DNA from 2 places in the Litorilinea aerophila genome. Region 1 is predicted to be linked to the other one. Evidence: riboswitches for the same ligand, from Rfam matches in the RefSeq annotation. Region 1 holds a riboswitch; the other holds the start of a gene.
The links. Region 1 has a riboswitch for S-adenosylmethionine ahead of FKZ61_RS13305 (aspartate kinase). Riboswitches for the same ligand answer to the same signal wherever they lie in the genome.

Region 1 (10,023 bases):
CCTGCCCTACACCGATCCATTACAATCGTTGCAAACCTGAATTCAGCCCATTTGCGTCTGGAGTCTTGAGTGCATGGCAAAACTAAACACAGCGCCCCTGAGTGGCATGCGGGATTTTCTCCCGCAGGACGTCTTGCGGCGCAACTACGTGATCCAGGTGATTGAGCGGGTCTACCAGAGCTACGGCTTCGAGCCCCTGGAAACGCCGGCCATGGAGCGGCTCTCCACCCTTCTGGGGAAGTACGGCGAAGAAGGGGACAAGCTGATCTTCCGGGTCCTGAAGCGGGGCGAGAAGCTGGAACAGGCCCTGCGGGATCACCCCACCGAAGACAGCATCAGCGACGCCGGCCTCCGCTACGACCTGACGGTGCCCCTGGCCCGGATCGTGGCCCAGTATCGCAACGAGCTGCCCCGGGTCTTCAAGCGCTACCAGATCCAGCCCGTCTATCGGGCGGACCGGCCCGCCAAGGGGCGCTACCGGGAATTTTATCAGTGCGACGTGGATATCGTGGGCTCCCGCAGCCAGACCGTGGAGGCCGAGGTGCTGGCCGCCGGGGCACAGGTTCTCCAGGAGCTGGGCTTTGGACCGGCCCACCCCTTTTCCATACGCCTCAACCATCGGGGCATCCTGCGGGGCCTGATGGAGGTAGCCGGCGTTCCCCCGGATCTGGAGGACGCGGCGCTGGTGGCCATCGACAAGCTGGACAAGATTGGCCTGGATGGCGTCCGGGAAGAGCTGGCCCAACGGGGGATCGCCCGGGAGGCCGTGGCCGCCCTCCTGCAGACCATGGCCAACGTCCCCGACACGGTGGAGGAGACCCTCCGCTGGCTTGAGCAGATCCTGGCCGATTCCGAAGCCGGCCGCCAGGGCGTGGCCGAGCTGAGCAACGTGGTGGCCTACGCGCAACATGGCCCCGCCGCGGATCACCTGCGGGTGGATCCCTACCTGGCCCGGGGCCTCAGCTACTACACGGGCACCATCTTCGAGGTGGAGTTTGCCGGCTTCAGCAGCTCCGGGGGCGGCGGCGGCCGCTACGACAACCTCATCGGCATGTTCAGCGGCCAGGAGATCCCGGCCTGCGGCTTCAGCCTGGGGCTGGAGCGCATCATCCTCCTGATGGAGGAGCAGAACATGTTCCCGGCCCACATCAGCGGCCAGCCCCAGGTCCTGGTCACCCAGTTCGACGAAAGCACCGTGGGCGACAGCCTGGCCCTGGCCCAACGCCTGCGGGCCGCGGGGCTGCGGGTGGACCTCTACCCGGACACGGACCGCTACGGCAAGCAATTCAAATATGCCGACGACCGGCACATCCGTTTTGCCCTGTTGCTCAGCCCCCGGGAGCTGGCCGAGGGTGTGGTGGCCGTCAAGGACCTGGTCACCGGTGACCAGGTGGACGTGGCCGAGGCCGACCTGCCCGCCTATCTGCAGGAGCAACTGGCCCTGGTGGCCGCTTAACCGGGTCTCGAATTTGACAGCCCGGATGCCGGCTGCTATATTGGCCCGCAATAATTCCATACCAAGCGTGGCTCTTATCCAGAGAGGTGGAGGGACCGGCCCTGTGAAACCTCGGCAACCTGGCGTACCTCAGCGACGACGCTGATCGGCCAAGGTGCCAAGTCCGGCAGAGTTATCTGGAAGATGAGAGACGTCTGTCAAGATCAATGCAAGCTCTTGCCCTCTCATCGATAGTAGCCGATGAGAGGGTTTTTCTTTGAGTCTGCCGCAGCCCGGCAGGGGATCCATAGATCACCCGGTGTCGCAGGTCACGCACCCTTGCGTGACAGAGAAGTAAGGTCTGACTCTAATGCACAAAGGTCAAATGAGGACGCTGACCCACGCAGATGAACGCTGATTCGGGTGATTCTCTCCTGCGTTTCTTTGCGCCTTTGTGCCTTTGCGTTTAAAAATGCCCTCTTTGCAGGGAAGTCATGCGTGGCACTTCACAAGACAATCGGTATGACGGTACGAAAGCAACGGTACGAGAGCACTCACTGAAGGAGTCGACGCGATGATCGTCATGAAGTTTGGCGGCACATCGGTGGGCAGCGTCGAGGCGTTTGCCCAGGTGGCCAACATCGTCGCCGCCCAGGTCGAAGAGCAGGCCCGCACGCCTCGCCCCGGCGTGGTGGTGGTCACCAGCGCCATGAGCGGCGTCACCAACGCCCTGATCGAGGCAGCCCGGCGGGCTGCGCAGGGAGACGAGCAGTACTTCCGGGAGGTGGAGGACAGCCTGCGGGTGAAACACCAGTTCGTCGCCGGCCAGCTCATCGAAGATGGCACCGAGCGGGCCCGGCTGGGCGCCCTCTTCGACCAGCGCCTCCAGGAGTTCAACCGGCTCTGCAGCAGCATTGCCGTCCTGGGGGAGCTGACCAAACGGGGCCTGGACGTGGTGAGCGGCCTGGGCGAACGGCTCAGCGCCCCCCTGCTGGCTGCGGTGCTCCGGGCCCGGGGCCTCAAGGCCGAATACGTGGACGCGGGGGAGCTCATCGTCACCGACAACGTCCACGGCGGCGCCTCGCCCCTCATGGAGCTGACCACCCAGCGCTGTCGCAGCCGCCTGCAGCCCCTGGTGGACCACGGCATCGTGCCGGTGATCACCGGCTTCATCGGCGCCACGGTGGAAGGCATCCCCACCACCCTGGGCCGGGGCGGCTCGGACTACTCCGCTGCCATCATCGGCGCGGCCCTGGGCGTGGACGAGATCCAGATCTGGACTGACGTCAACGGGGTGATGACGGCCGATCCTCGCATCGTCCCCAACGCGCGCAGCCTGAACCAGCTCAGCTATGAAGAAGTGGCGGAGCTGGCCTACTACGGCGCCAAGGTACTCCACCCCAAGACGGTCACGCCAGCGGTGGAGCAGAAGATCCCGCTGCGGGTGCTCAACACCTTCCAGCCCGAGCACCCCGGCACCCGCATCCTGGAACGCAGCGACAGCGAGACCCTGGGCACGGTCAAAGCCATCACCGCCATCCGCGGCCTGAACCTCATCACCGTGGCCGGTCGGGGCATGATCGGCGTGCCGGGCATCGCGGCGCGGACCTTCAACAGCGTGGCCCGGGTGGGCGCCAACGTCCTCATGATCAGCCAGAGCAGCAGCGAGCAGAGCATCTGTTTCGTGGTGCCCGAATCCGCCGCGGCCACCGTGGTGGAAGCCCTGAAGGAAGAGTTCAAGGCCGAACTGGAACGCCGCTACATTGACCGCATCTTCGACCACCCGGATATCGCCATCGTGGCTGTAGTAGGCAGTGGCATGCGGGGAACGCCCGGCCTGGCAGCAGGCATCTTCAACGCCGTGGGCCGGGAGCAGATCAACGTCATCGCCATCGCCCAGGGCTCCAGCGAGGCCAATGTGAGCCTGGTGGTGGAAGCCCGGGATACTGCGGCGGCCGTCAGCGCCATCCACGAGATCTTCGAGCTGGATAAACCCACCGGCGAACGCAGCTACAACCGCTCGCCAGTGCTGGGGAAAATGGCTGCTGGGACGCCCTGACCCCCTGCCAAACCGACAGCCAGACGGAGATGTCCCAGCGCTATTTTTTCGATGGTTGAGTTATTGGCCGTCTTATAATAAAATTTGATAGAATAAAGGGGGAGCCAGGCCTGGTCTTGTGCTCCCCTTTTTCCCGAGAGCCCGGCCCCTGAATGGACAGGGAGCGGACGGGCAGAGCAGCCGGCCATAGATTCGAGGCTTGCATGCGAGTACTACATGTCATTCTGTTTGGTGTTGGAGGCGTGGGGCGCGCGCTGGTCCGCCAGATGGTGGAACACCGAAGCCTGCATGCCCTGCGCTACGGCCTGACCCTGCCCATCGTCGCCCTCTGCGACCGGGACGGCGCGGTGGTGGATGAAACGGGCATCGACGACGAAGCGCTTCTCCAGCTTGTGGACTTCAAGGCCCAGGGTGGGCGGCTGGCCAATCACCCCCTGGGCGGCCCCCAAGGCGACCCGGCCGGCATCGTCGACATCGCCGGCCGAGACGGCACCGTGGTGGTAGATTGCACGGCCAGCGAAGCCACCGTCCCCGCACTCCTTCTCGCCCTGGAGCGTGGTTACAAAATTGTACTGGCCAACAAAAAACCGCTGACCGTCGACCAGGAGGTGTACGACCGGCTGGCCGCGGCCGGTGCCACTGCTGGCGAAGAAGGTGGCCCCGCCCATCCCCTCACCCATCACCTGGGGATGAGCCGGTGGGAAACCACCGTGGGCGCGGGCCTGCCGGTCATTGCCACCCTCAACCGCCTGGTGGCCAGCGGCGACGAGGTCAGCCGGATTGCCGGCACCTTCAGCGGCACCCTGGGCTACGTGATGACCGGCCTCCAGGAAGGCCGCCGCTTCAGCGAAATTGTGCGGGAAGCCCATCGCCTGGGCTATACCGAGCCGGATCCCCGGGATGACCTGGGGGGCATCGATGTGGCCCGCAAAGCGCTGATCCTGGCCCGGGGCCTGGGCTGGCGGCTAGACCTGGCCGATGTACAGGTCACCGGGCTCTATCCGCCAGAGATGGATAGCCTGTCGGTCCAGGAATTTTTGGATGCCCTGCCCCAGCTGGATGAGACATTCCAGCGCCAGGTGGCCGAGGCCGCCGCCCAGGGGCAGGTTCTGCGCTACGCGGCCACTGTGGAAGGGCAACAATGCCGGGTGGGGCCGACCCTGGTCTCCGCCGACAGCCCCCTGGGCAGGCTGCGGGGAACCGACAATTTGGTTGAATTCCACACCCGTTGGTATCATCCCAACCCACTGGTGATCCAGGGGCGAGGCGCTGGTGTGGACGCGACGGCGGCCGGTGTCCTGAGCGATATCGTGGAACTGGCCTTTACAGGCTAAAAGGACAGACGGGCCCCAAGGAAATGCAACACGATACCGGAAAAACAGAGAACCGGAGAACCGGAGAGATAGACCGATGAGTGTGCCGAAGATCAAGGTGGGCGTGCTGGGCGCCACAGGAGCCGTGGGGCAGCGGTTTGTGCAAATGCTGCAGGGGCATCCCTGGTTCGAAATCACGGCCCTTTGCGCTTCCGAGCGGAACGCCGGCAAGCCCTATGGAGAAGCCTGCCGCTGGAACCTGCGGGGAGACATGCCAGCGCACCTGCGGGATGTGATCCTGCAAGAATGTGCGCCTGGGATCGACTGCCAGTTGGTCTTCAGCGCCCTGCCCTCGGAGACGGCGGGGGAGATCGAGGAGGCCTTTGCCGCCGCGGGCTACGGCGTCTGCAGCAACGCCCGCAACCACCGCTACGACCCGGATGTCCCGCTCCTCATTCCCGAAGTCAACCCCGAGCATCTGGCCCTGTTGGAAGTCCAGCGCCGAAACCGGGGGTGGAGTGGATTCATTGTCACCAACCCCAACTGCAGCACCACCCACCTGGTCAGCGCCCTCCATCCCCTGCACCTGCGCTTTGGCGTGAAGAAAGTCTTTGTCGTCACCATGCAGGCCATCAGCGGCGCCGGCTACCCCGGCGTGAGCAGCATGGACATCCTGGACAACATCGTCCCGTACATCGGCGGCGAAGAGGAGAAGATGGAGGAAAAGGAGCCCCACAAGCTCCTGGGGACCCTGGAAGGTGACCGCATTCGCCCGGCAGAGCTGACCATCAGCGCCCACTGCAACCGGGTTCCTGTGCGGAATGGACATTTGGAAGCCGTCAGCGTAGAATTCGAAGAGGCGCCGACCATGGAGGCCATCCTGGAGGCGTGGGAATCCTACAGGCCGCTGGCCCAGCAGTTACGCCTGCCCAGCGCGCCCCAGCCGGCCATTCTCTACAACCCGGCCCAGGATCGCCCCCAGCCTCGCCTGGATCGCCTGGCTGGCACCGTGCCCGGCATGGCCACTGTGGTGGGCCGGCTGCGCCCGGATCCCCTGTTCCACGCCAAGTTTCTGGTCCTGGGGCACAACACCATCCGGGGAGCCGCCGGCGGCAGCCTGCTCAATGCCGAACTTATCGTCGCGCAGGGCTACCTGGGGCCCGAAGGGGCGGCGTTAGCCCAGTCGCTCCAGGTGGCATAACGCATTTTCATCATATCAGGTTGGGGAGGAGATGACATCACAGGCAGCATCCCATTAGCCCCCTTCCCCGTCGTGGGAAGGGAAATGACTCTTCTCTCCTCACGCCCACAAAACGCAGGAAAGGGGGCTGGGGGTGAGGGGTAGATGAGCCAAGCGTTCAGTGATTGGAAATAGGGGGACAATGTGAATACGGTGTCAACCACGAGGATTCATCCGACCATGGAAGGGGAGACCGAATTGCGGAACTTTGGGCGAGCCAGCCTCTATGACTATTTTGGCGACCTGGTTATCTACCGCAATCTGGAACCGGTGGATGCTCGACTGCCCGGCCTGCGCTCGGCCGCCTACAGGATGGACCTGACCAGTGACCGCATTCCCCGCAAACTGGACCGGGAATACGCCAAAGCCGCCGTCTGGTTTGTGGAAGAGGCCCAACGGCTGCGCAAAGTCTCCGCGGCAATCCGGGAGATCCTGTTTGTGGGGGACACCCGGCTCAACGACGGCCAGGCCTATCTCAACATGAAGCGGCTGGGCCAGTGGGAAGGCAGTTGCTTCATCGGCGCGGAACGGCCCGATGAAGAATCCGTGGTTGACATCGACGAGGACGAGCGCATCTACGTGGCCAATCGCTGGGCCTCCCTGGGAGATTGGGTGCGGTGGCTGGTGGAGGAAGGAAACTTTCACCTGGACGAGCGCACCGTTATGGTGGTGGACATCGACAAGACCGCCCTGGGCGCCAAAGGCCGCAACGACGCAGTCATCAACAAAGCCCGGCTGGAGGGCATCTATCGCACCATGGATGCCGTCCTGGGCGAGGACTTCGACCAGGAGGCCTTTGAACGGCAGTACAGCGAGCTCAACCGCTCCCGCTACCACTTCCTGACGGAGGACAACCAGGACTATTTGGCCTACATCTGCCTGGTGCTGAACTCAGGGCTCATCGGCTACACCGAGATGATGGAAGAGATCCAAAAGGGCAGCCTGGACAACTTCGAGCAGTTCCTCCGCTGGGTGGACAGCCGCATGATGATCCGCCCCTCCAGCGGCGAGAACGTGCGCCAGGTCCACGAAGCGGTGATTGCCAGCGTACGCAACGGCGACCCCACGCCCTTCAAGCGCTTCCGCCGGCAGGAGTTCATCTGCACCGTCAACCACATGGGCCATCTGTCCGATGACAGCCCGGTGGATCAGCTCCTGAGCCAGGAGATCACCCTGACCAACGAGATTTGCGAACTGTCCAGCTGGCTGGCCGAACGGGGCTGCCTGCTCCTTTGCCTCAGCGACAAGCCGGACGAAGCATCCATGCCGGATCGGCACGACTCGGCAGAGCTGCCGCCCGTCCACAAGGCCCAGACCCACCGGGTGGGCACCTCCATCCAGTCGGTGTTGGACAGCCTGAGTTGAACAGGCGTGGCGCCCCTGGCAGGAGGCTGCCCGGGGCTGGGACAAGGGTCATCCTCACCCGGGAACCGGCCATCGGGTCTCGGCCACGGATCCCGGCGGTCCCCTGGCAGCGAGGCACCTCCCCAGAGAGAAACGGAAGCGGGCGCTGGAGCGCCCGCTTTCTTGACCTGGTTCCCCAGTGGGGAACGCATGTTACGGAAATAGATGCAGGAGTGCACTAAAGTCAGACCCAGACAACAAACAGATTCAAGCCGGGCACCATCTGCCCTGTGGAGTGCGTTTCAACGCACTTAGGGTGTGCCAGCCGATGATTTCAATCATCGGCCCAAGGCCGGCCACGGTTTCATGCAGATTCATGCAGAGCTACCACGCAACGGTGAACTTGAAGAAACTCTGTATCATCTGTGGCTGAAAATCTGTAAACTCTGTGGATTGCGACGAATCTACTTGGTTCGATTTGGAAAGGACCCATGGCGCCAGAAAAGAAAACGCCGCCACGAGACAAGCGAAATAACCGGACAGGCAACAGCGGCGGACAAGATCCCAAAGGGCCGGGCAATGGCAGCTTCCTGAGCCGGAGCTGGTTCTGGCTCGTCCTGGCCGTCTTGATCCTCTTCGGCTCCCGCTTCTTCCTGGGCCGCCCCACGGACACCTCCAACATGATCGGCCTCAACGAGGTGGCCCAGCACGTGCAGAACGGCGACGTGAACCGCATCGAAGTGCAGGGCGACCTGGTCACGGTGGTGTTGCGGGACGGCACCCCCCTGCGCAGCCGCAAGGAGACGGATCAAAGCCTGCTGGAGACATTGAAGACCCTGGGCGTGACCGAAGAGCAGCTTCAGGAGCTGCCCATCGACGTGGAGAGCGCGCCCAACAACGCGGCCATCTTCAACTGGCTGATCATGCTCCTGCCCATGATCCTGATCTTCGGCTTCTTCCTCTTCATCATGCGCCAGGCCGGGGGCGGCGGCCAGAACCGGGCCATGCAATTCGGCCGCAGCCGGGCGCGCAAGCTGGACAACGCCGATCGCCCGTCGGTGACCTTCGCCGACGTGGCCGGCTCCGACGAGGCCAAGCAGGAGCTCCAGGAAGTGGTGGAGTTCCTCAAGGAACCCCAGAAGTTTGCTGCCCTGGGCGCACGCATCCCCAAGGGCGTGCTCATGGTGGGCGCGCCCGGCACGGGCAAGACCCTGCTGGCCAAGGCGGTGGCCGGCGAAGCCGGCGTGCCCTTCTTCAGCAGCTCCGGCTCCGAGTTCGTGGAGATGTTCGTGGGCGTGGGCGCCAGCCGGGTGCGGGACCTCTTCGAGCAGGCCAAGAAAAACTCGCCCTGCATCATCTTCATCGACGAGATCGACGCGGTGGGTCGCCACCGGGGCGCCGGCCTGGGCGGCGGCAACGACGAGCGGGAGCAGACCCTCAACCAGATCCTGGTGGAGATGGACGGCTTCGACAGCGAAACCAACATCGTCATCATCGCTGCCACCAACCGGCCCGATATCCTGGACCCGGCCCTGCTGCGGCCCGGCCGCTTCGACCGCAAGGTGGTGGTGGATCGCCCAGACCGCCGGGGCCGCAAAGCCATTCTGGAAGTCCACACCCGGGGCAAACCCCTGGCGCCCGACGTGGACCTGGACGTGATCGCGGCCCAGACGCCCGGCATGGTGGGTGCCGACCTGGAGAACCTGGTCAACGAGGCGGCCATCCTGGCTGCCCGCCGCAACAAGCGCTCCATCGGCATGGATGAACTGGTGGAGTCCATCGAACGGGTGATGGCCGGCCCCGCCCGCCGCAGCCGGGTCCTCACGCCCGAGGATCGCAAGGTTGTGGCCTACCACGAGGCAGGCCACGCCATCGTCATGGAACACCTGGAACACGCGGACCGGGTCAGTAAAATCACCATCGTCAGCCGGGGGCAGGCCCTGGGTTACGTCATGCCCCTGCCGGCCGAAGACCGGACGCTGAAAAGCCGGGCCGAGTACGAAGACGAGCTGACCGGCCTGCTGGGCGGACGGGTGGCGGAAGAGCTCATCTTCGCCGAGCCCTCCACCGGCGCCACCAACGACCTGGAACGGGTGACCAAGCTGGCCAAGGCCATGGTGACCCGCTACGGGATGAGCGACGCCATTGGCCCCCTCCAGCTTCAGCGGGGCGATAGCAACCCCTTCATGGGCCTGGAGATCGGCGAACAACGCCCCTACAGCGAAGAGGTGGCCCGCCGCATCGACCAGGAAGTACGGCGCATCGTGGATGCCGCCTACATCCGGGCCCGGGATATCCTCACCAGCAACAAAGACAAGCTGGTTCTGCTGGCCGAAACGTTGCTGGAAAAAGAAGTGCTGGAACGCAAGGAGTTCCTGGCCCTCATCGGCAAGGCCCAGCCCTCCCAGAGCTGACGGCCACGAGGAGTTGTCGGGGCGGGTTCAGAACCCGCCCCCATTTTTTTTCTCCGATTTGTCCCAGCTTTTTGGAAAAGGTCAGGAGCTCTGCTAGCCGCGCCCACCCGATCCTCCGGGCCTGATTCCACAGCGGTCCTAAAGCCGCAGGCGGCCCCGTTTCCATACCCATTTCCATACGGGACCGCCTGCGTGCGGTATGGAAACCGCCCCTACCC
Region 2 (10,023 bases), on a different contig from region 1:
GATTGAAGCGGATCCCGTTGCCGATGCTGCCGTCGGGCAACTCCAGAAAGATGCTGCATTCCCCCTCTGGGGTCACCTTGCCGATGGTGTGCTGGCGCGCGTAGTTGACCGCGTAGAGGTTGCCTTCCCGGTCACAGGCAGGACCTTCCACACCTTCGGTGAAGCTGTTCACAGGCGTGAACATGCGGCTGACGTAAAGTTCTTCGCTCACGGCTGGCCTCCTGACAGAAAAAGGCTGAAAGGGCCGGGGGACTGGCTGGAGACGGACAGGACAGCAGGGGGAAAGGGATACGCCGCCTGACGGTGGGGGAGGGTTACTTGACCTCGAAGATGGCTTCCACCTCCACCGCGTAGTCGGACGGGATCTGCATGCCCACCGCGCTGCGGGCGTGGCGACCGGCCTCGCCGAAGACCTGGATGAAGAGATCGCTGGCGCCGTGGATCACCGCGGGCGTGTTGTTGAAGCCCGGCGCCACGTTGACCATGCCCAGGACCTTGACCACCCGCACCACGTTGTCCAGGCTGCCCACCAGGGTCTTGACCGCCTGCAGGCAGCAGAGGGCCGAGTATTTGGCGCCTTCGTACGCCTCCTCCACCGTCAGATCCTGGCCGACCTTGCCGATCACTTCCTTGCCGCCCCAACGGGAGACTTGCCCGGAGGTGTAGACCAGATTGCCCGTGCGCACCGCGTGCATCAGCCGGCCCGCGTCGAGCTCAATGGGTTCCAGGGTGTAGCCCATCTCCTTGAGTTTGGCTTCGTATGACATGATGACGATTCCTTTCCAGGGGTCGTTGTGGTTGATGGTAGATAATTTGTTTCCAGATGGCTCACCGAGATAGGGTTCGCCAGTATGACGTGGATCGTAGAGGCCGGTCCTTGCCGCCATTATAGTAGGAATGGCCCGCTTGTGTAAATTGCGCGCCGGATGGATTGGCCGTTTTTGCTCGCTGATGATTGATTTGGCGGCGTTTTCTTTCGCGGTTGTGATGACTTCCTTGTAAAAATCCGCACGCTCCGTAGGTCACGCACCCCTGCGTGACATGGCTCTACTGCAAAGCTCTACTGCAAAAAGGTCAAAGGTCAAATGAGGACGCTGACCCACGCCGATGAACGCTGATTCGGGTGGTTCTCTCCTGCGTTTCTTTGCGCCTTTGTGCCTTTGCGTTCAAAATCCCCTTTTGCAGGGGTGTCTGACATGGGTGCCCATCACGCTTGGTGCGGATGTCCGGCCAGGAAGACCGGACCTGCCCGTCCGTGCCCATCTTCGGCATCCTCAGATGCCGGCCCAGGACGCCGGTTGGTCGATTTCCGCGTACCCGGTATAATGAGGAGTACCTGCCGGCCCGGCAGCCTGCAGTTCACCGCCTGTTCCCTCCCCCAGCCGCGAAAGGATCGACATGCGCCTGGTCTTTCAGCCTGACGCCCGCCCTGCCCTGCGCGCCGGTTTCAACCGGCTGGCCGACGCCATGGAGGTTGCCCTGGGCCCCCGGGGACGCCTCATCGCCGTGGCCCGGGACAATCCCCGCCGCCCGCCGGAGCTCCTGAACGACGGCGCCACCATCGCCCGCCGTTTTCTGGGATTTGCCGACCGCTTTGAAACCATGGGTGCCTTCCTGGCCCGCCATCTGGCCTGGCGTATGGAAGAGGCGGTGGGCGACGGCACCACCACCGCGGTCATCCTGGCCCGCCACATCATCAACGAGACCGACCGCCACGTCGCCGCCGGCTACAACGTCATGCGCCTGCGCCGGGGCCTGGAGCGGGGCCTGCGGGTGGTGCTGGAGGAGCTGGCGCGCATGGCCACCCCCCTGGAGCGGCCAGAGCAGATCGCAGCCCTGGCCACCGGCATCACCGGCGATGAGACCCTGGGCGGCTTCATCGAAGAGATCTTCGACGTGGTCGGCCCCTATGGCGCGGTCCAGGTGCGCAGCCACTACCGGCGGGACCACGACCGGCGCTACATCAACGGCACCTTCTGGAACCAGGGCTGGATCTCCTCGTACTTCACCACCGAGGCGGGCAAGGCGGTGCTGAAGCATCCCTACATCCTCCTCACCAATCGCCATCTGCAAAAGGCTTCGGAGCTGCTGCCCATTCTGGAGCAGGTGCGCCAGGCCGGGGAACGGGGTCTGGTGGTCATCGCCAATGGCGTCGCCGGCGATGCCCTCAACCTCCTGGTGACCAACAAGACCCGGGGCGCCCTCCCCACCCTGGCCATCAAGACGCCGGGGCTGGGCTCGGAAAAGACCGAAATTCTCCAGGATCTGGCCGTGTTAACCGGTGGCCGGGTCTTTCTGGCGGAGACGGGGGATGCCATCGAGGAGGCCACCCTGGCGGACCTGGGCCAAGCCCGGGAGGTGCAGGCCATCCGCTCCGGCTTTACCCTCATCGGGGGGCAGGGCCGGCCGGCGGCCATTCGCCAGCGGAGCCAGCAGCTGCGCAGCCAGATCCCCAAGGCGCCCTACGGTCGGGAACGGGATCGGCTGGTGGAACGGGCGGGTAAGCTCCTGGGGGGCGTAGCCCTGTTGGAGGTGGGCGGCGCCACCGAGACCGAACAGGAATACCTGAAAGATCGGGCGGAAGAGGCCGTGCGCGTGGTGCGCCTGGGCCTGCAAGGCGGGGTGGTCCCCGGAGGCGGTGCGGCCCTGCTGGCCTGCCGCCCCGCGCTGGAGCGGGTGCAACTGCCGGATGAGGAACAGGCCGGCGTCCAGATCCTGGCCGACGCGCTGACCGCGCCGGCCCGCGCGCTGCTGCGCAATTCCGGCTATGAGCCGGAGCCCATCCTGGCCCGGCTGCTGGAGGCCCGGGGTGGGTGCGGCTTCGACGTGATCCGGGGGCAGTTCACCGACATGGTTGCAGCGGCCATCCTCGACCCGCTCCAGGTGGTGCAGATGGCCCTGCAGACGGCGGTGAGCGGTGCGATCATGCACGTGACCACCGAGGTGCTGGTCCATCGCCCCCGAGAAAATCGGGATGAAGAGGTGGATTTCCGGCCATGAGGGGACATCACGACATCATGACACCCAATTTCTCCCTGTTGAAGGAACAGGCCTGGCAGCGGCAGGGCGGCTGGGCCGGCGGCACCGTCACCGCCCTGGCCCTCTCCCCTGCCTTTCCCACCGACGGCCTGGCCCTGGCTGCCACGCCGGCCGGCCTCTTCCGCACCGAGGATGGCGGGGACAGCTGGCACCGAGCCATGGATGGCATCCTGGATGCGCATATGACGGCTGTGGCCTTTGCCCCTTTGGGCGGCGGGCGGATGGCCTTCGTCGCCTCGGAGCAGGGACGCCTCTACCGCTCCGAAGATGGCGGCGCTACCTGGCGGGAGGTGTCGGCCTGGGCCGGGCTGGGGGTGGTCACCGCGCTGGCCTGTTCCCCCCACTTCCCAGAGGATGGCACGCTCTTCGCCGCCACGCCGGCCGGTGTCTTCCGCACCCTGGACGGCGGCGCCAGCTGGGAGAGCTGCACCTTTGGCCTGCTGGATCTGGACGTGCTCTGCCTGGCCTGCGCTCCCGACTTCCCGGAGAGCCAGGTGGTGTGGGCCGGTACCGCCCAGGGCGGCTTCTATCGCTCCCGCAACGCCGGTCGCGCCTGGCGGGATGCCGGCTTCGGCCTCCCCGATACCGCCATCCAGTGCCTGCTGGTCACCCAGCCGGCCCAAGACGCTGCGCCGGTGCTCTGGGTGGGCACCGAAGGCCACGGCCTGTACGTCTCCCGGGATGGCGGCGCCCACTGGGAGGCGGCCGGCCAAGCCCTGGCCCATCACAGCGTCAACTGCCTGGCCGCGGTGGAGGGTGGCTCCGAGGGGGCGACGCTCCGCCTGGTGGCCGGCACCGATGGGGGCGTTTTCTTCTCTGAAGGTAGCTTCTCCGAAGATGGCGGCCAGCACTGGGAGCCTGCCGACGGAGGAGCGTTCATCGCCCTCAGCCTGGCCGCGGCCCAAGGGGAGCCGGTCCTGCTGGCCGGCGCCTACCAGGAGGGGATTTTCCGCTCCCGGGATGGGGGCAAACGCTGGGACGCGGCCGGGACCGGCCTGGAGGCCCACGCCCCGCCGTTGGTCCGGCTCGGCCCCGGCGGCAGCCTGTGGGCCCACGATCTGGACGGCGAACTGGCCTTCTCGGTGGACGGCGGCCGCACCTGGCGTTCTCTGCCGGCGGGCGAAGAGGGAGCGGCGGTCCAGGGCATGGCGGTGGCCGTCGAGGGAGATGAGGCCATCCTGCTGGTAGCCACTGCGGAGGGGCTCTACCTGGGCCAGGCGGCGGGTCAGCCCGGCGCCGTCCCATGGCAGCGCCTGCCCGTGCCCGTCGATCCCGCCCAGATTCATCTGCCCCTGATCGCGCCCAACCTGGAGCTGTTGGTGGGGGATCAGGGCGGTAGGCTTCACCGTTCCACCGACGGTGGCCAGACCTGGCAGGCGCTGGCAGTGCCGTGGACGGGCCAGGGTCTCCTCAACCTGGTCCTGGCGCCGGACTTCGGCCATTCCCGCGGCTGCCTGGCCGTCACCGCGGCCCGCAACCGGCAGGGCAACTATGACGTGCAGATCTGGCAGGGAACGGAAGGCGGCCAGGCGTGGCAGGAGCTCCTGGGCCTGGAGACGGAAGTGCCGGCGGTGGCCGTTGCCTGGCCTCAGGATCCGGCGCACCAGAGCCGCTTCTTCGCCACCCGCCACCGGGTCATCCGGCTTTACAGGGATGCCGAAAGCGGAGAGATGGCCGTCTCCCAGGCCTTTCTCCAGGAGGGGTTGCAGATCACCAGGTTGCTTCCGTCGCCAGCGTACCAGGCGGCTCGGACGGTGCTGGCCGCCACCAGCCAGGGCGTGTTCATCTCGACCGACGACGGCACCACCTGGGCACCCCTGGGGCAGGGCCTGCCGGCCTGTCCGGTGGTGGAATTGCTGCCCGTGGACACCGGCCTGCTGGCCGTGACCCTGGGTGGCGGCCTCTGGCGGCTGGGCTGATCGGACCTGGCCGACCGGGAATGGTCCGACTTGGGACCGAAAGAAAACCGAACTTGGCAATTTGGGCCGTTTCTGCTACCATGGCCCACCATGAACAGTCGGAACAGACGCCGCAGATTGCCTCGCTTCCGCCCCGCACTCCCTACCTTCATCCTGCTCGTGGCCCTGGCTGCCATGCTGGGTTTTGTGCGGCCTGTGGCTGCCGAGGGAGATGCCCTGGCCCAGCTTTCGGCGCCGGCCCAGGAGATTGCCCGGGCCATCAACCAGGCGCGAGCCGAGGCCGGCTTGACGACGCTCACCGTTCATCCCCTGCTCAACCAGGCCGCCCAGGCCCACGCGGACGACATCCTGCGCAACCGCAATTACAGCCACCGGGGCACCGACGGCACCTACGCTTACGACCGGGTGGCGCGCACCGGTTACTCGGATGATCCCTGGGTGAGCGAGAACTGGGTGGCCAGCCGTAGTCCCCAGGCCGCCATGTCCTGGTGGATGAACGACTACATCCACCGGGTGAACATCCTGACGGCCCGGTGGCGGGAGATGGGGGTGGGGGTGGCCAGCGACGGCAACCAGATGATCTTCGTGACTGTCTTCTCGGCGGATGGTAGTGGTGGCGGCGCACCTGTGGCTGTGGCGGCCCCGGCCGCGACCCTGCCCACGGCCGGGAGCGCCTCCAGCTATCGGGTTCAGGCGGGGGATACCCTGGTGGGCATTGCAGCCCGCTTTGGCCTGAGCTGGCAACAGCTGGCCGCGGCCAACGGCCTCAGCGAGCACAGCCTGCTGCAGATCGGCCAGGTGCTCCAGCTCCCCGGCCAGGGGCAGGCGGGGGCGCCGGCCGCCGCGCCGACCCCGCCGCCGGCAGAGCTGCTGGCTGGCCTGGACCTGGAGAACGCCCGGCCATACACCGTGCGGGCGGGGGATACCCTCTTTAGCATTGCGGCCCGCTCGGGCCTCACCTGGCAGGAGCTGGCCGCGGCCAACGGCCTGGGCGAAGAAAGCCTCCTCCAGATCGGCCAGGAACTGCGGATCCCGTCCCGGCGGGCCCGGCTCCAGGGAGATGTGGCCGCGGCGTCCGCCCCTGAATCCGCCAATGCAACAGCATCCGCCAATGCAACGGCATCGGCCAAGAGTGCTCCAGCCTCCACCGCTCCGGGGCAGCCGTACCTCTACACCATCCAGCCCGGCGACACCATCATCAGCATCGCCCTGCGCCATGGCCTGGACTGGCAGGCGCTTCTGGCCCTGAACGGCCTGAACGAGTCCAGCATCCTCCAGCCGGGCCAGCAGATCCGCCTGCGCTGAGGGTCCTCCCAGACTGTCCATCCTGGGGGCCCCATTCTGCCCCGGTTTGACAAGGATCCCCATCTGGTATATTATCAGCCCGTTGTCGACAACTGAAGACAGCAGCTCTTATCCAGAGAGGTGGAGGGACCGGCCCGATGAAACCTCGGCAACCCGGCATGTTGGTGGCAGCGTCGCCACATCCAGCGCCAGGGTGCCAAGTCCGGCAGACGAGTTCTGGAAGATGAGAGACTAGATTCAAGATGGTTCCTTGCCCGGCCAAGGGCCATCCAACTTCCGTGATAGGAAAGAATCTGGCCAACGCCTCTCATCGAACCCATGAGAGGCGTTTTCTATTTTGTACTTGTTTGTTACTTGTATTGTTTCCGTATTGCACCCAACCGATCTAACAGAACCGACCCAACAGAGAGGAAAAGGAACGCCATGACCACAGAGCGCAAGTTTGGCTTCGCCACCCGCCAGCTCCACGCCGGCCAGCAGCCCGACCCGACCACCGGTAGCCGGGCGGTACCCATCTACCAGACCACCAGCTATCAGTTCAAGGACACCGAGCACGCAGCCAACCTCTTTGCGCTGAAGGAATTCGGCAACATCTACACCCGCATCATGAACCCCACCACGGACGTGCTGGAGCAGCGCGTCGCGGATCTGGAAGGGGGTGTGGGAGCGTTGGCGGCCAGCAGCGGCCACGCAGCCCAGGCCATGGCCATCATGACCCTCTGCGGTGCCGGCGACCACATCGTCAGCAGCAGCCGGCTGTACGGGGGAACCTTCAACCAGTTCAACTACACGTTCCCCCGGCTGGGCATCGAAGTCACCTTCGTCGATCCCAGTGATGTCAAGAACTTCGAGGCGGCCATCCGCCCCAACACCAAGATCATCTACGGCGAAACCCTGGGCAACCCGGACATCAGCGTCTTCCCCTTCGAGGAAGTGGCCGAGCTGGCCCGGGCCCACAACATCCCCGTGATGATCGACAACACCTTCGCCACCCCCTACCTCTGCCGGCCCTTTGAATGGGGCGCCAACATCGTGGTCCACAGCACCACCAAGTTCCTGGGCGGCCACGGCACCACCATCGGCGGCATCATTGTGGACGGCGGCAACTTCGACTGGAGCAGCGGCCGTTTCGACAACTTCACCACCCCTGACCCCAGCTACCACGGCCTGGTCTACGCCGACCTGGCCCAGATGGGCCTGCCCCCCTTCATCATCAAGGCCCGGGTCCAGATCCTGCGGGACGTGGGCGCCTGCCAGGCCCCCTTCAACAGTTGGACCACCCTGCTGGGCATCGAGACCCTGAGCCTGCGCATGGAGCGCCACGTGGCCAACGCCCAACGGGTCGCCCAGTTCCTGGAAGCCCATCCCAGCGTGGCATGGGTCATGTACCCCGGCCTGCCCAGCCACCCCGACCACGAGCGGGCCAAGAAGTACCTGCCCAAGGGCGCGGGCGCCGTCATGGGCTTTGGCATCAAGGGCGGCGTGGAGGCAGGCCGCAAGTTCATCGACAACTTGAAGCTTTTCAGTCACCTGGCCAACGTGGGCGACGCCAAGAGCCTGGCCATCCACCCGGCCAGCACCACCCACAGCCAGCTCTCCCCCGACGAGCTGGCCGCAGCCGGGGTGACGCCCGACTTCGTGCGCCTGAGCATCGGCCTGGAGGACATCGAGGACATCCTTTGGGATCTGGATCAGGCCCTGGCGGCCGCGACGAAGTAACCCGGCCCCAGGGGATGGAAGGGGAACGTGACAAGGTGACCAGGTGATTAGAGCATACAGGCTCCCTTCTGCGATATCACGTTGTCACCTTGTCACGTTCGCCCCTGAGGGATAGACAGGCAAACCTATGAATCAGATCGATCTGGCCAACTCCGTGGGCATTGTTACGCCCCAATCCTTTACCTTCGCTGAGGATGAGCCCTTCCAGTTGGAGAGTGGCGCCACCCTCAGCCCGGTGACCATCGCCTATGAGACGTATGGCCGCCTCAACGCCGACCGCTCCAATGCCATCCTCATCGTCCACGCGCTTAGCGGTAGCGCCCACGCGGCCGGCTACCATTCGCCGGATGATCCCAAGCCCGGCTGGTGGGATGACTGCATCGGCCCGGGCAAGGCGTTCGACACCAACCGCTTTTTCGTGATCTGTAGCAACGTCATCGGCAGTTGCTACGGCTCCACCGGTCCGGCCAGCATCAACCCGGCCACGGGCAAGCCCTACGGCCTGAACTTCCCGGTGGTGACCATCGGCGATATGGTGCGGGCCCAGGTCCGGTTGATCGACCACCTGGGCATCGACCAGCTCCTCTGCGTGGCCGGGGGCTCCATGGGCGGCATGCAGGTCCTGGAATGGGCCGCCCACCACCCCACCCGCCTGAAGGCCGCCATCGCCCTGGCCACCACGGCCCACCACAGCCCCATGCAGATCGCCTTCAGCGAGGTGGGGCGCCAGGCCATCTACGCCGACCCCAACTGGAACAACGGCAACTACTATGAGAGCGGCAAGAAGCCGGACGCGGGCCTGGCCGTGGCGCGCATGGTGGGCCACATCACCTACCTGAGCGAAGAGTCCATGCAGAAGAAATTCGGCCGGCGGCTCCAGGGGTTGGAGCGCTACGGCTACGAGTTTCAGACCGAGTTCGAGGTGGAGAGCTATCTCAAGTACAACGGCAACAACTTCACCCGCCGCTTCGACGCCAACAGCTATCTCTACATCACCAAGGCCATGGACTATTTCGACCTGAGCAAGCCCACCGGGTCCCTGGCCGCCAGCTTTGCCAATTCGGCTCACCTCAAGTATCTGGTCATCAGCTTTACCAGCGACTGGCTCTACCCCAGCTATCACAGCAAGCAACTGGTCTCTGCCCTGACCGCGGTGGGCGCCGATGTGACCTACGTGGATCTCCAGAGTTCCTGGGGGCACGACGCCTTCCTGCTGGAAGTGGAGACCATGACCCGCCTGATCCACAGCTTCCTGGATCGGCTGGTGCGGGAGGAGCAGGTTGCACCGCCCGATGAAGGCAGCGCTGTCGCCGCCGCGCCGGCGGCTCCGTCCGGCCAGCCAGCGGTGGGAGTGACCCGGTGAGCCAGTTGACTGTGTCAGAGCCCATCGAGGCAGAAACCCGGCTGCGGCCGGATCTGGAAGTCATTGCCAGCCTGGTGCCCCCCCGTAGCCGGGTGTTGGACCTGGGCTGTGGCGACGGGGAGCTGCTCGCCTACCTGGTGCGCCAAAAGGAGGTGCGGGGGCGGGGCATCGAGTTGAGCGAAGAGGGGGTACTGGCCTGTGTGCGCCGGGGGCTCAGCGTGCGCCAGGGCAACCTCCAGGAGGGGCTGGCCGACTACCCGGACGCCAGCTTCGACTACGTCATCCTCAGTCAGACGCTGCCCTTCCTGGACAATCCATCCATGATCCTGCAGGAGATGCTGCGGGTGGGCTCCCACGCCATCGTCAGCTTCCCCAACTGGGGCTACTGGCGTTGCCGCCTTCACCTGCTTCTGACCGGCTGCATGCCCCAGGCGCCGGACCTGCCCCAAAAATGGTACGAAGTGCCCCGCTGGCAGGCCTTCACCATCACCGACTTCGCCCGCTTCTGTCGGCAGATCGGCATCCGCATCACCACCCAGGCCTACCTGGCCCGGGGCAGGCGCATCCATGTGCGCAAGTACAAGAACCTGCTGGCCACCACGGCGGTCTTCATCCTGGAGCGAACCCACGATTAGGCGTGCCGGGGAGCGCCGTCCCTGTTGGGTGCATCCCTGTCAC

Region 2: another riboswitch for S-adenosylmethionine. It lies ahead of FKZ61_RS01480 (O-acetylhomoserine aminocarboxypropyltransferase/cysteine synthase family protein); the one in region 1 lies ahead of FKZ61_RS13305 (aspartate kinase).

What each region holds. Positions count from the first base shown of each region.
Region 1 covers NZ_VIGC02000016.1:16,101-26,123, forward strand. The annotation lists gene ald (alanine dehydrogenase) at 1-40, shown strand, start outside; gene hisS (histidine--tRNA ligase) at 74-1,456, shown strand; SAM riboswitch class I at 1,528-1,646, shown strand; gene FKZ61_RS13305 (aspartate kinase) at 2,010-3,494, shown strand; gene FKZ61_RS13310 (homoserine dehydrogenase) at 3,698-4,828, shown strand; gene asd (aspartate-semialdehyde dehydrogenase) at 4,911-6,008, shown strand; gene FKZ61_RS13320 (hypothetical protein) at 6,228-7,412, shown strand; gene ftsH (ATP-dependent zinc metalloprotease FtsH) at 7,883-9,805, shown strand.
Region 2 covers NZ_VIGC02000002.1:40,688-50,710, reverse strand. The annotation lists gene FKZ61_RS01505 (SMP-30/gluconolactonase/LRE family protein) at 1-184, opposite strand, end outside; gene FKZ61_RS01500 (RidA family protein) at 315-767, opposite strand; gene groEL (chaperonin GroEL) at 1,399-3,000, shown strand; gene FKZ61_RS01490 (beta propeller repeat protein) at 3,018-4,958, shown strand; gene FKZ61_RS01485 (LysM peptidoglycan-binding domain-containing protein) at 5,049-6,263, shown strand; SAM riboswitch class I at 6,369-6,493, shown strand; gene FKZ61_RS01480 (O-acetylhomoserine aminocarboxypropyltransferase/cysteine synthase family protein) at 6,687-7,982, shown strand; gene metX (homoserine O-acetyltransferase MetX) at 8,110-9,345, shown strand; gene metW (methionine biosynthesis protein MetW) at 9,342-9,980, shown strand.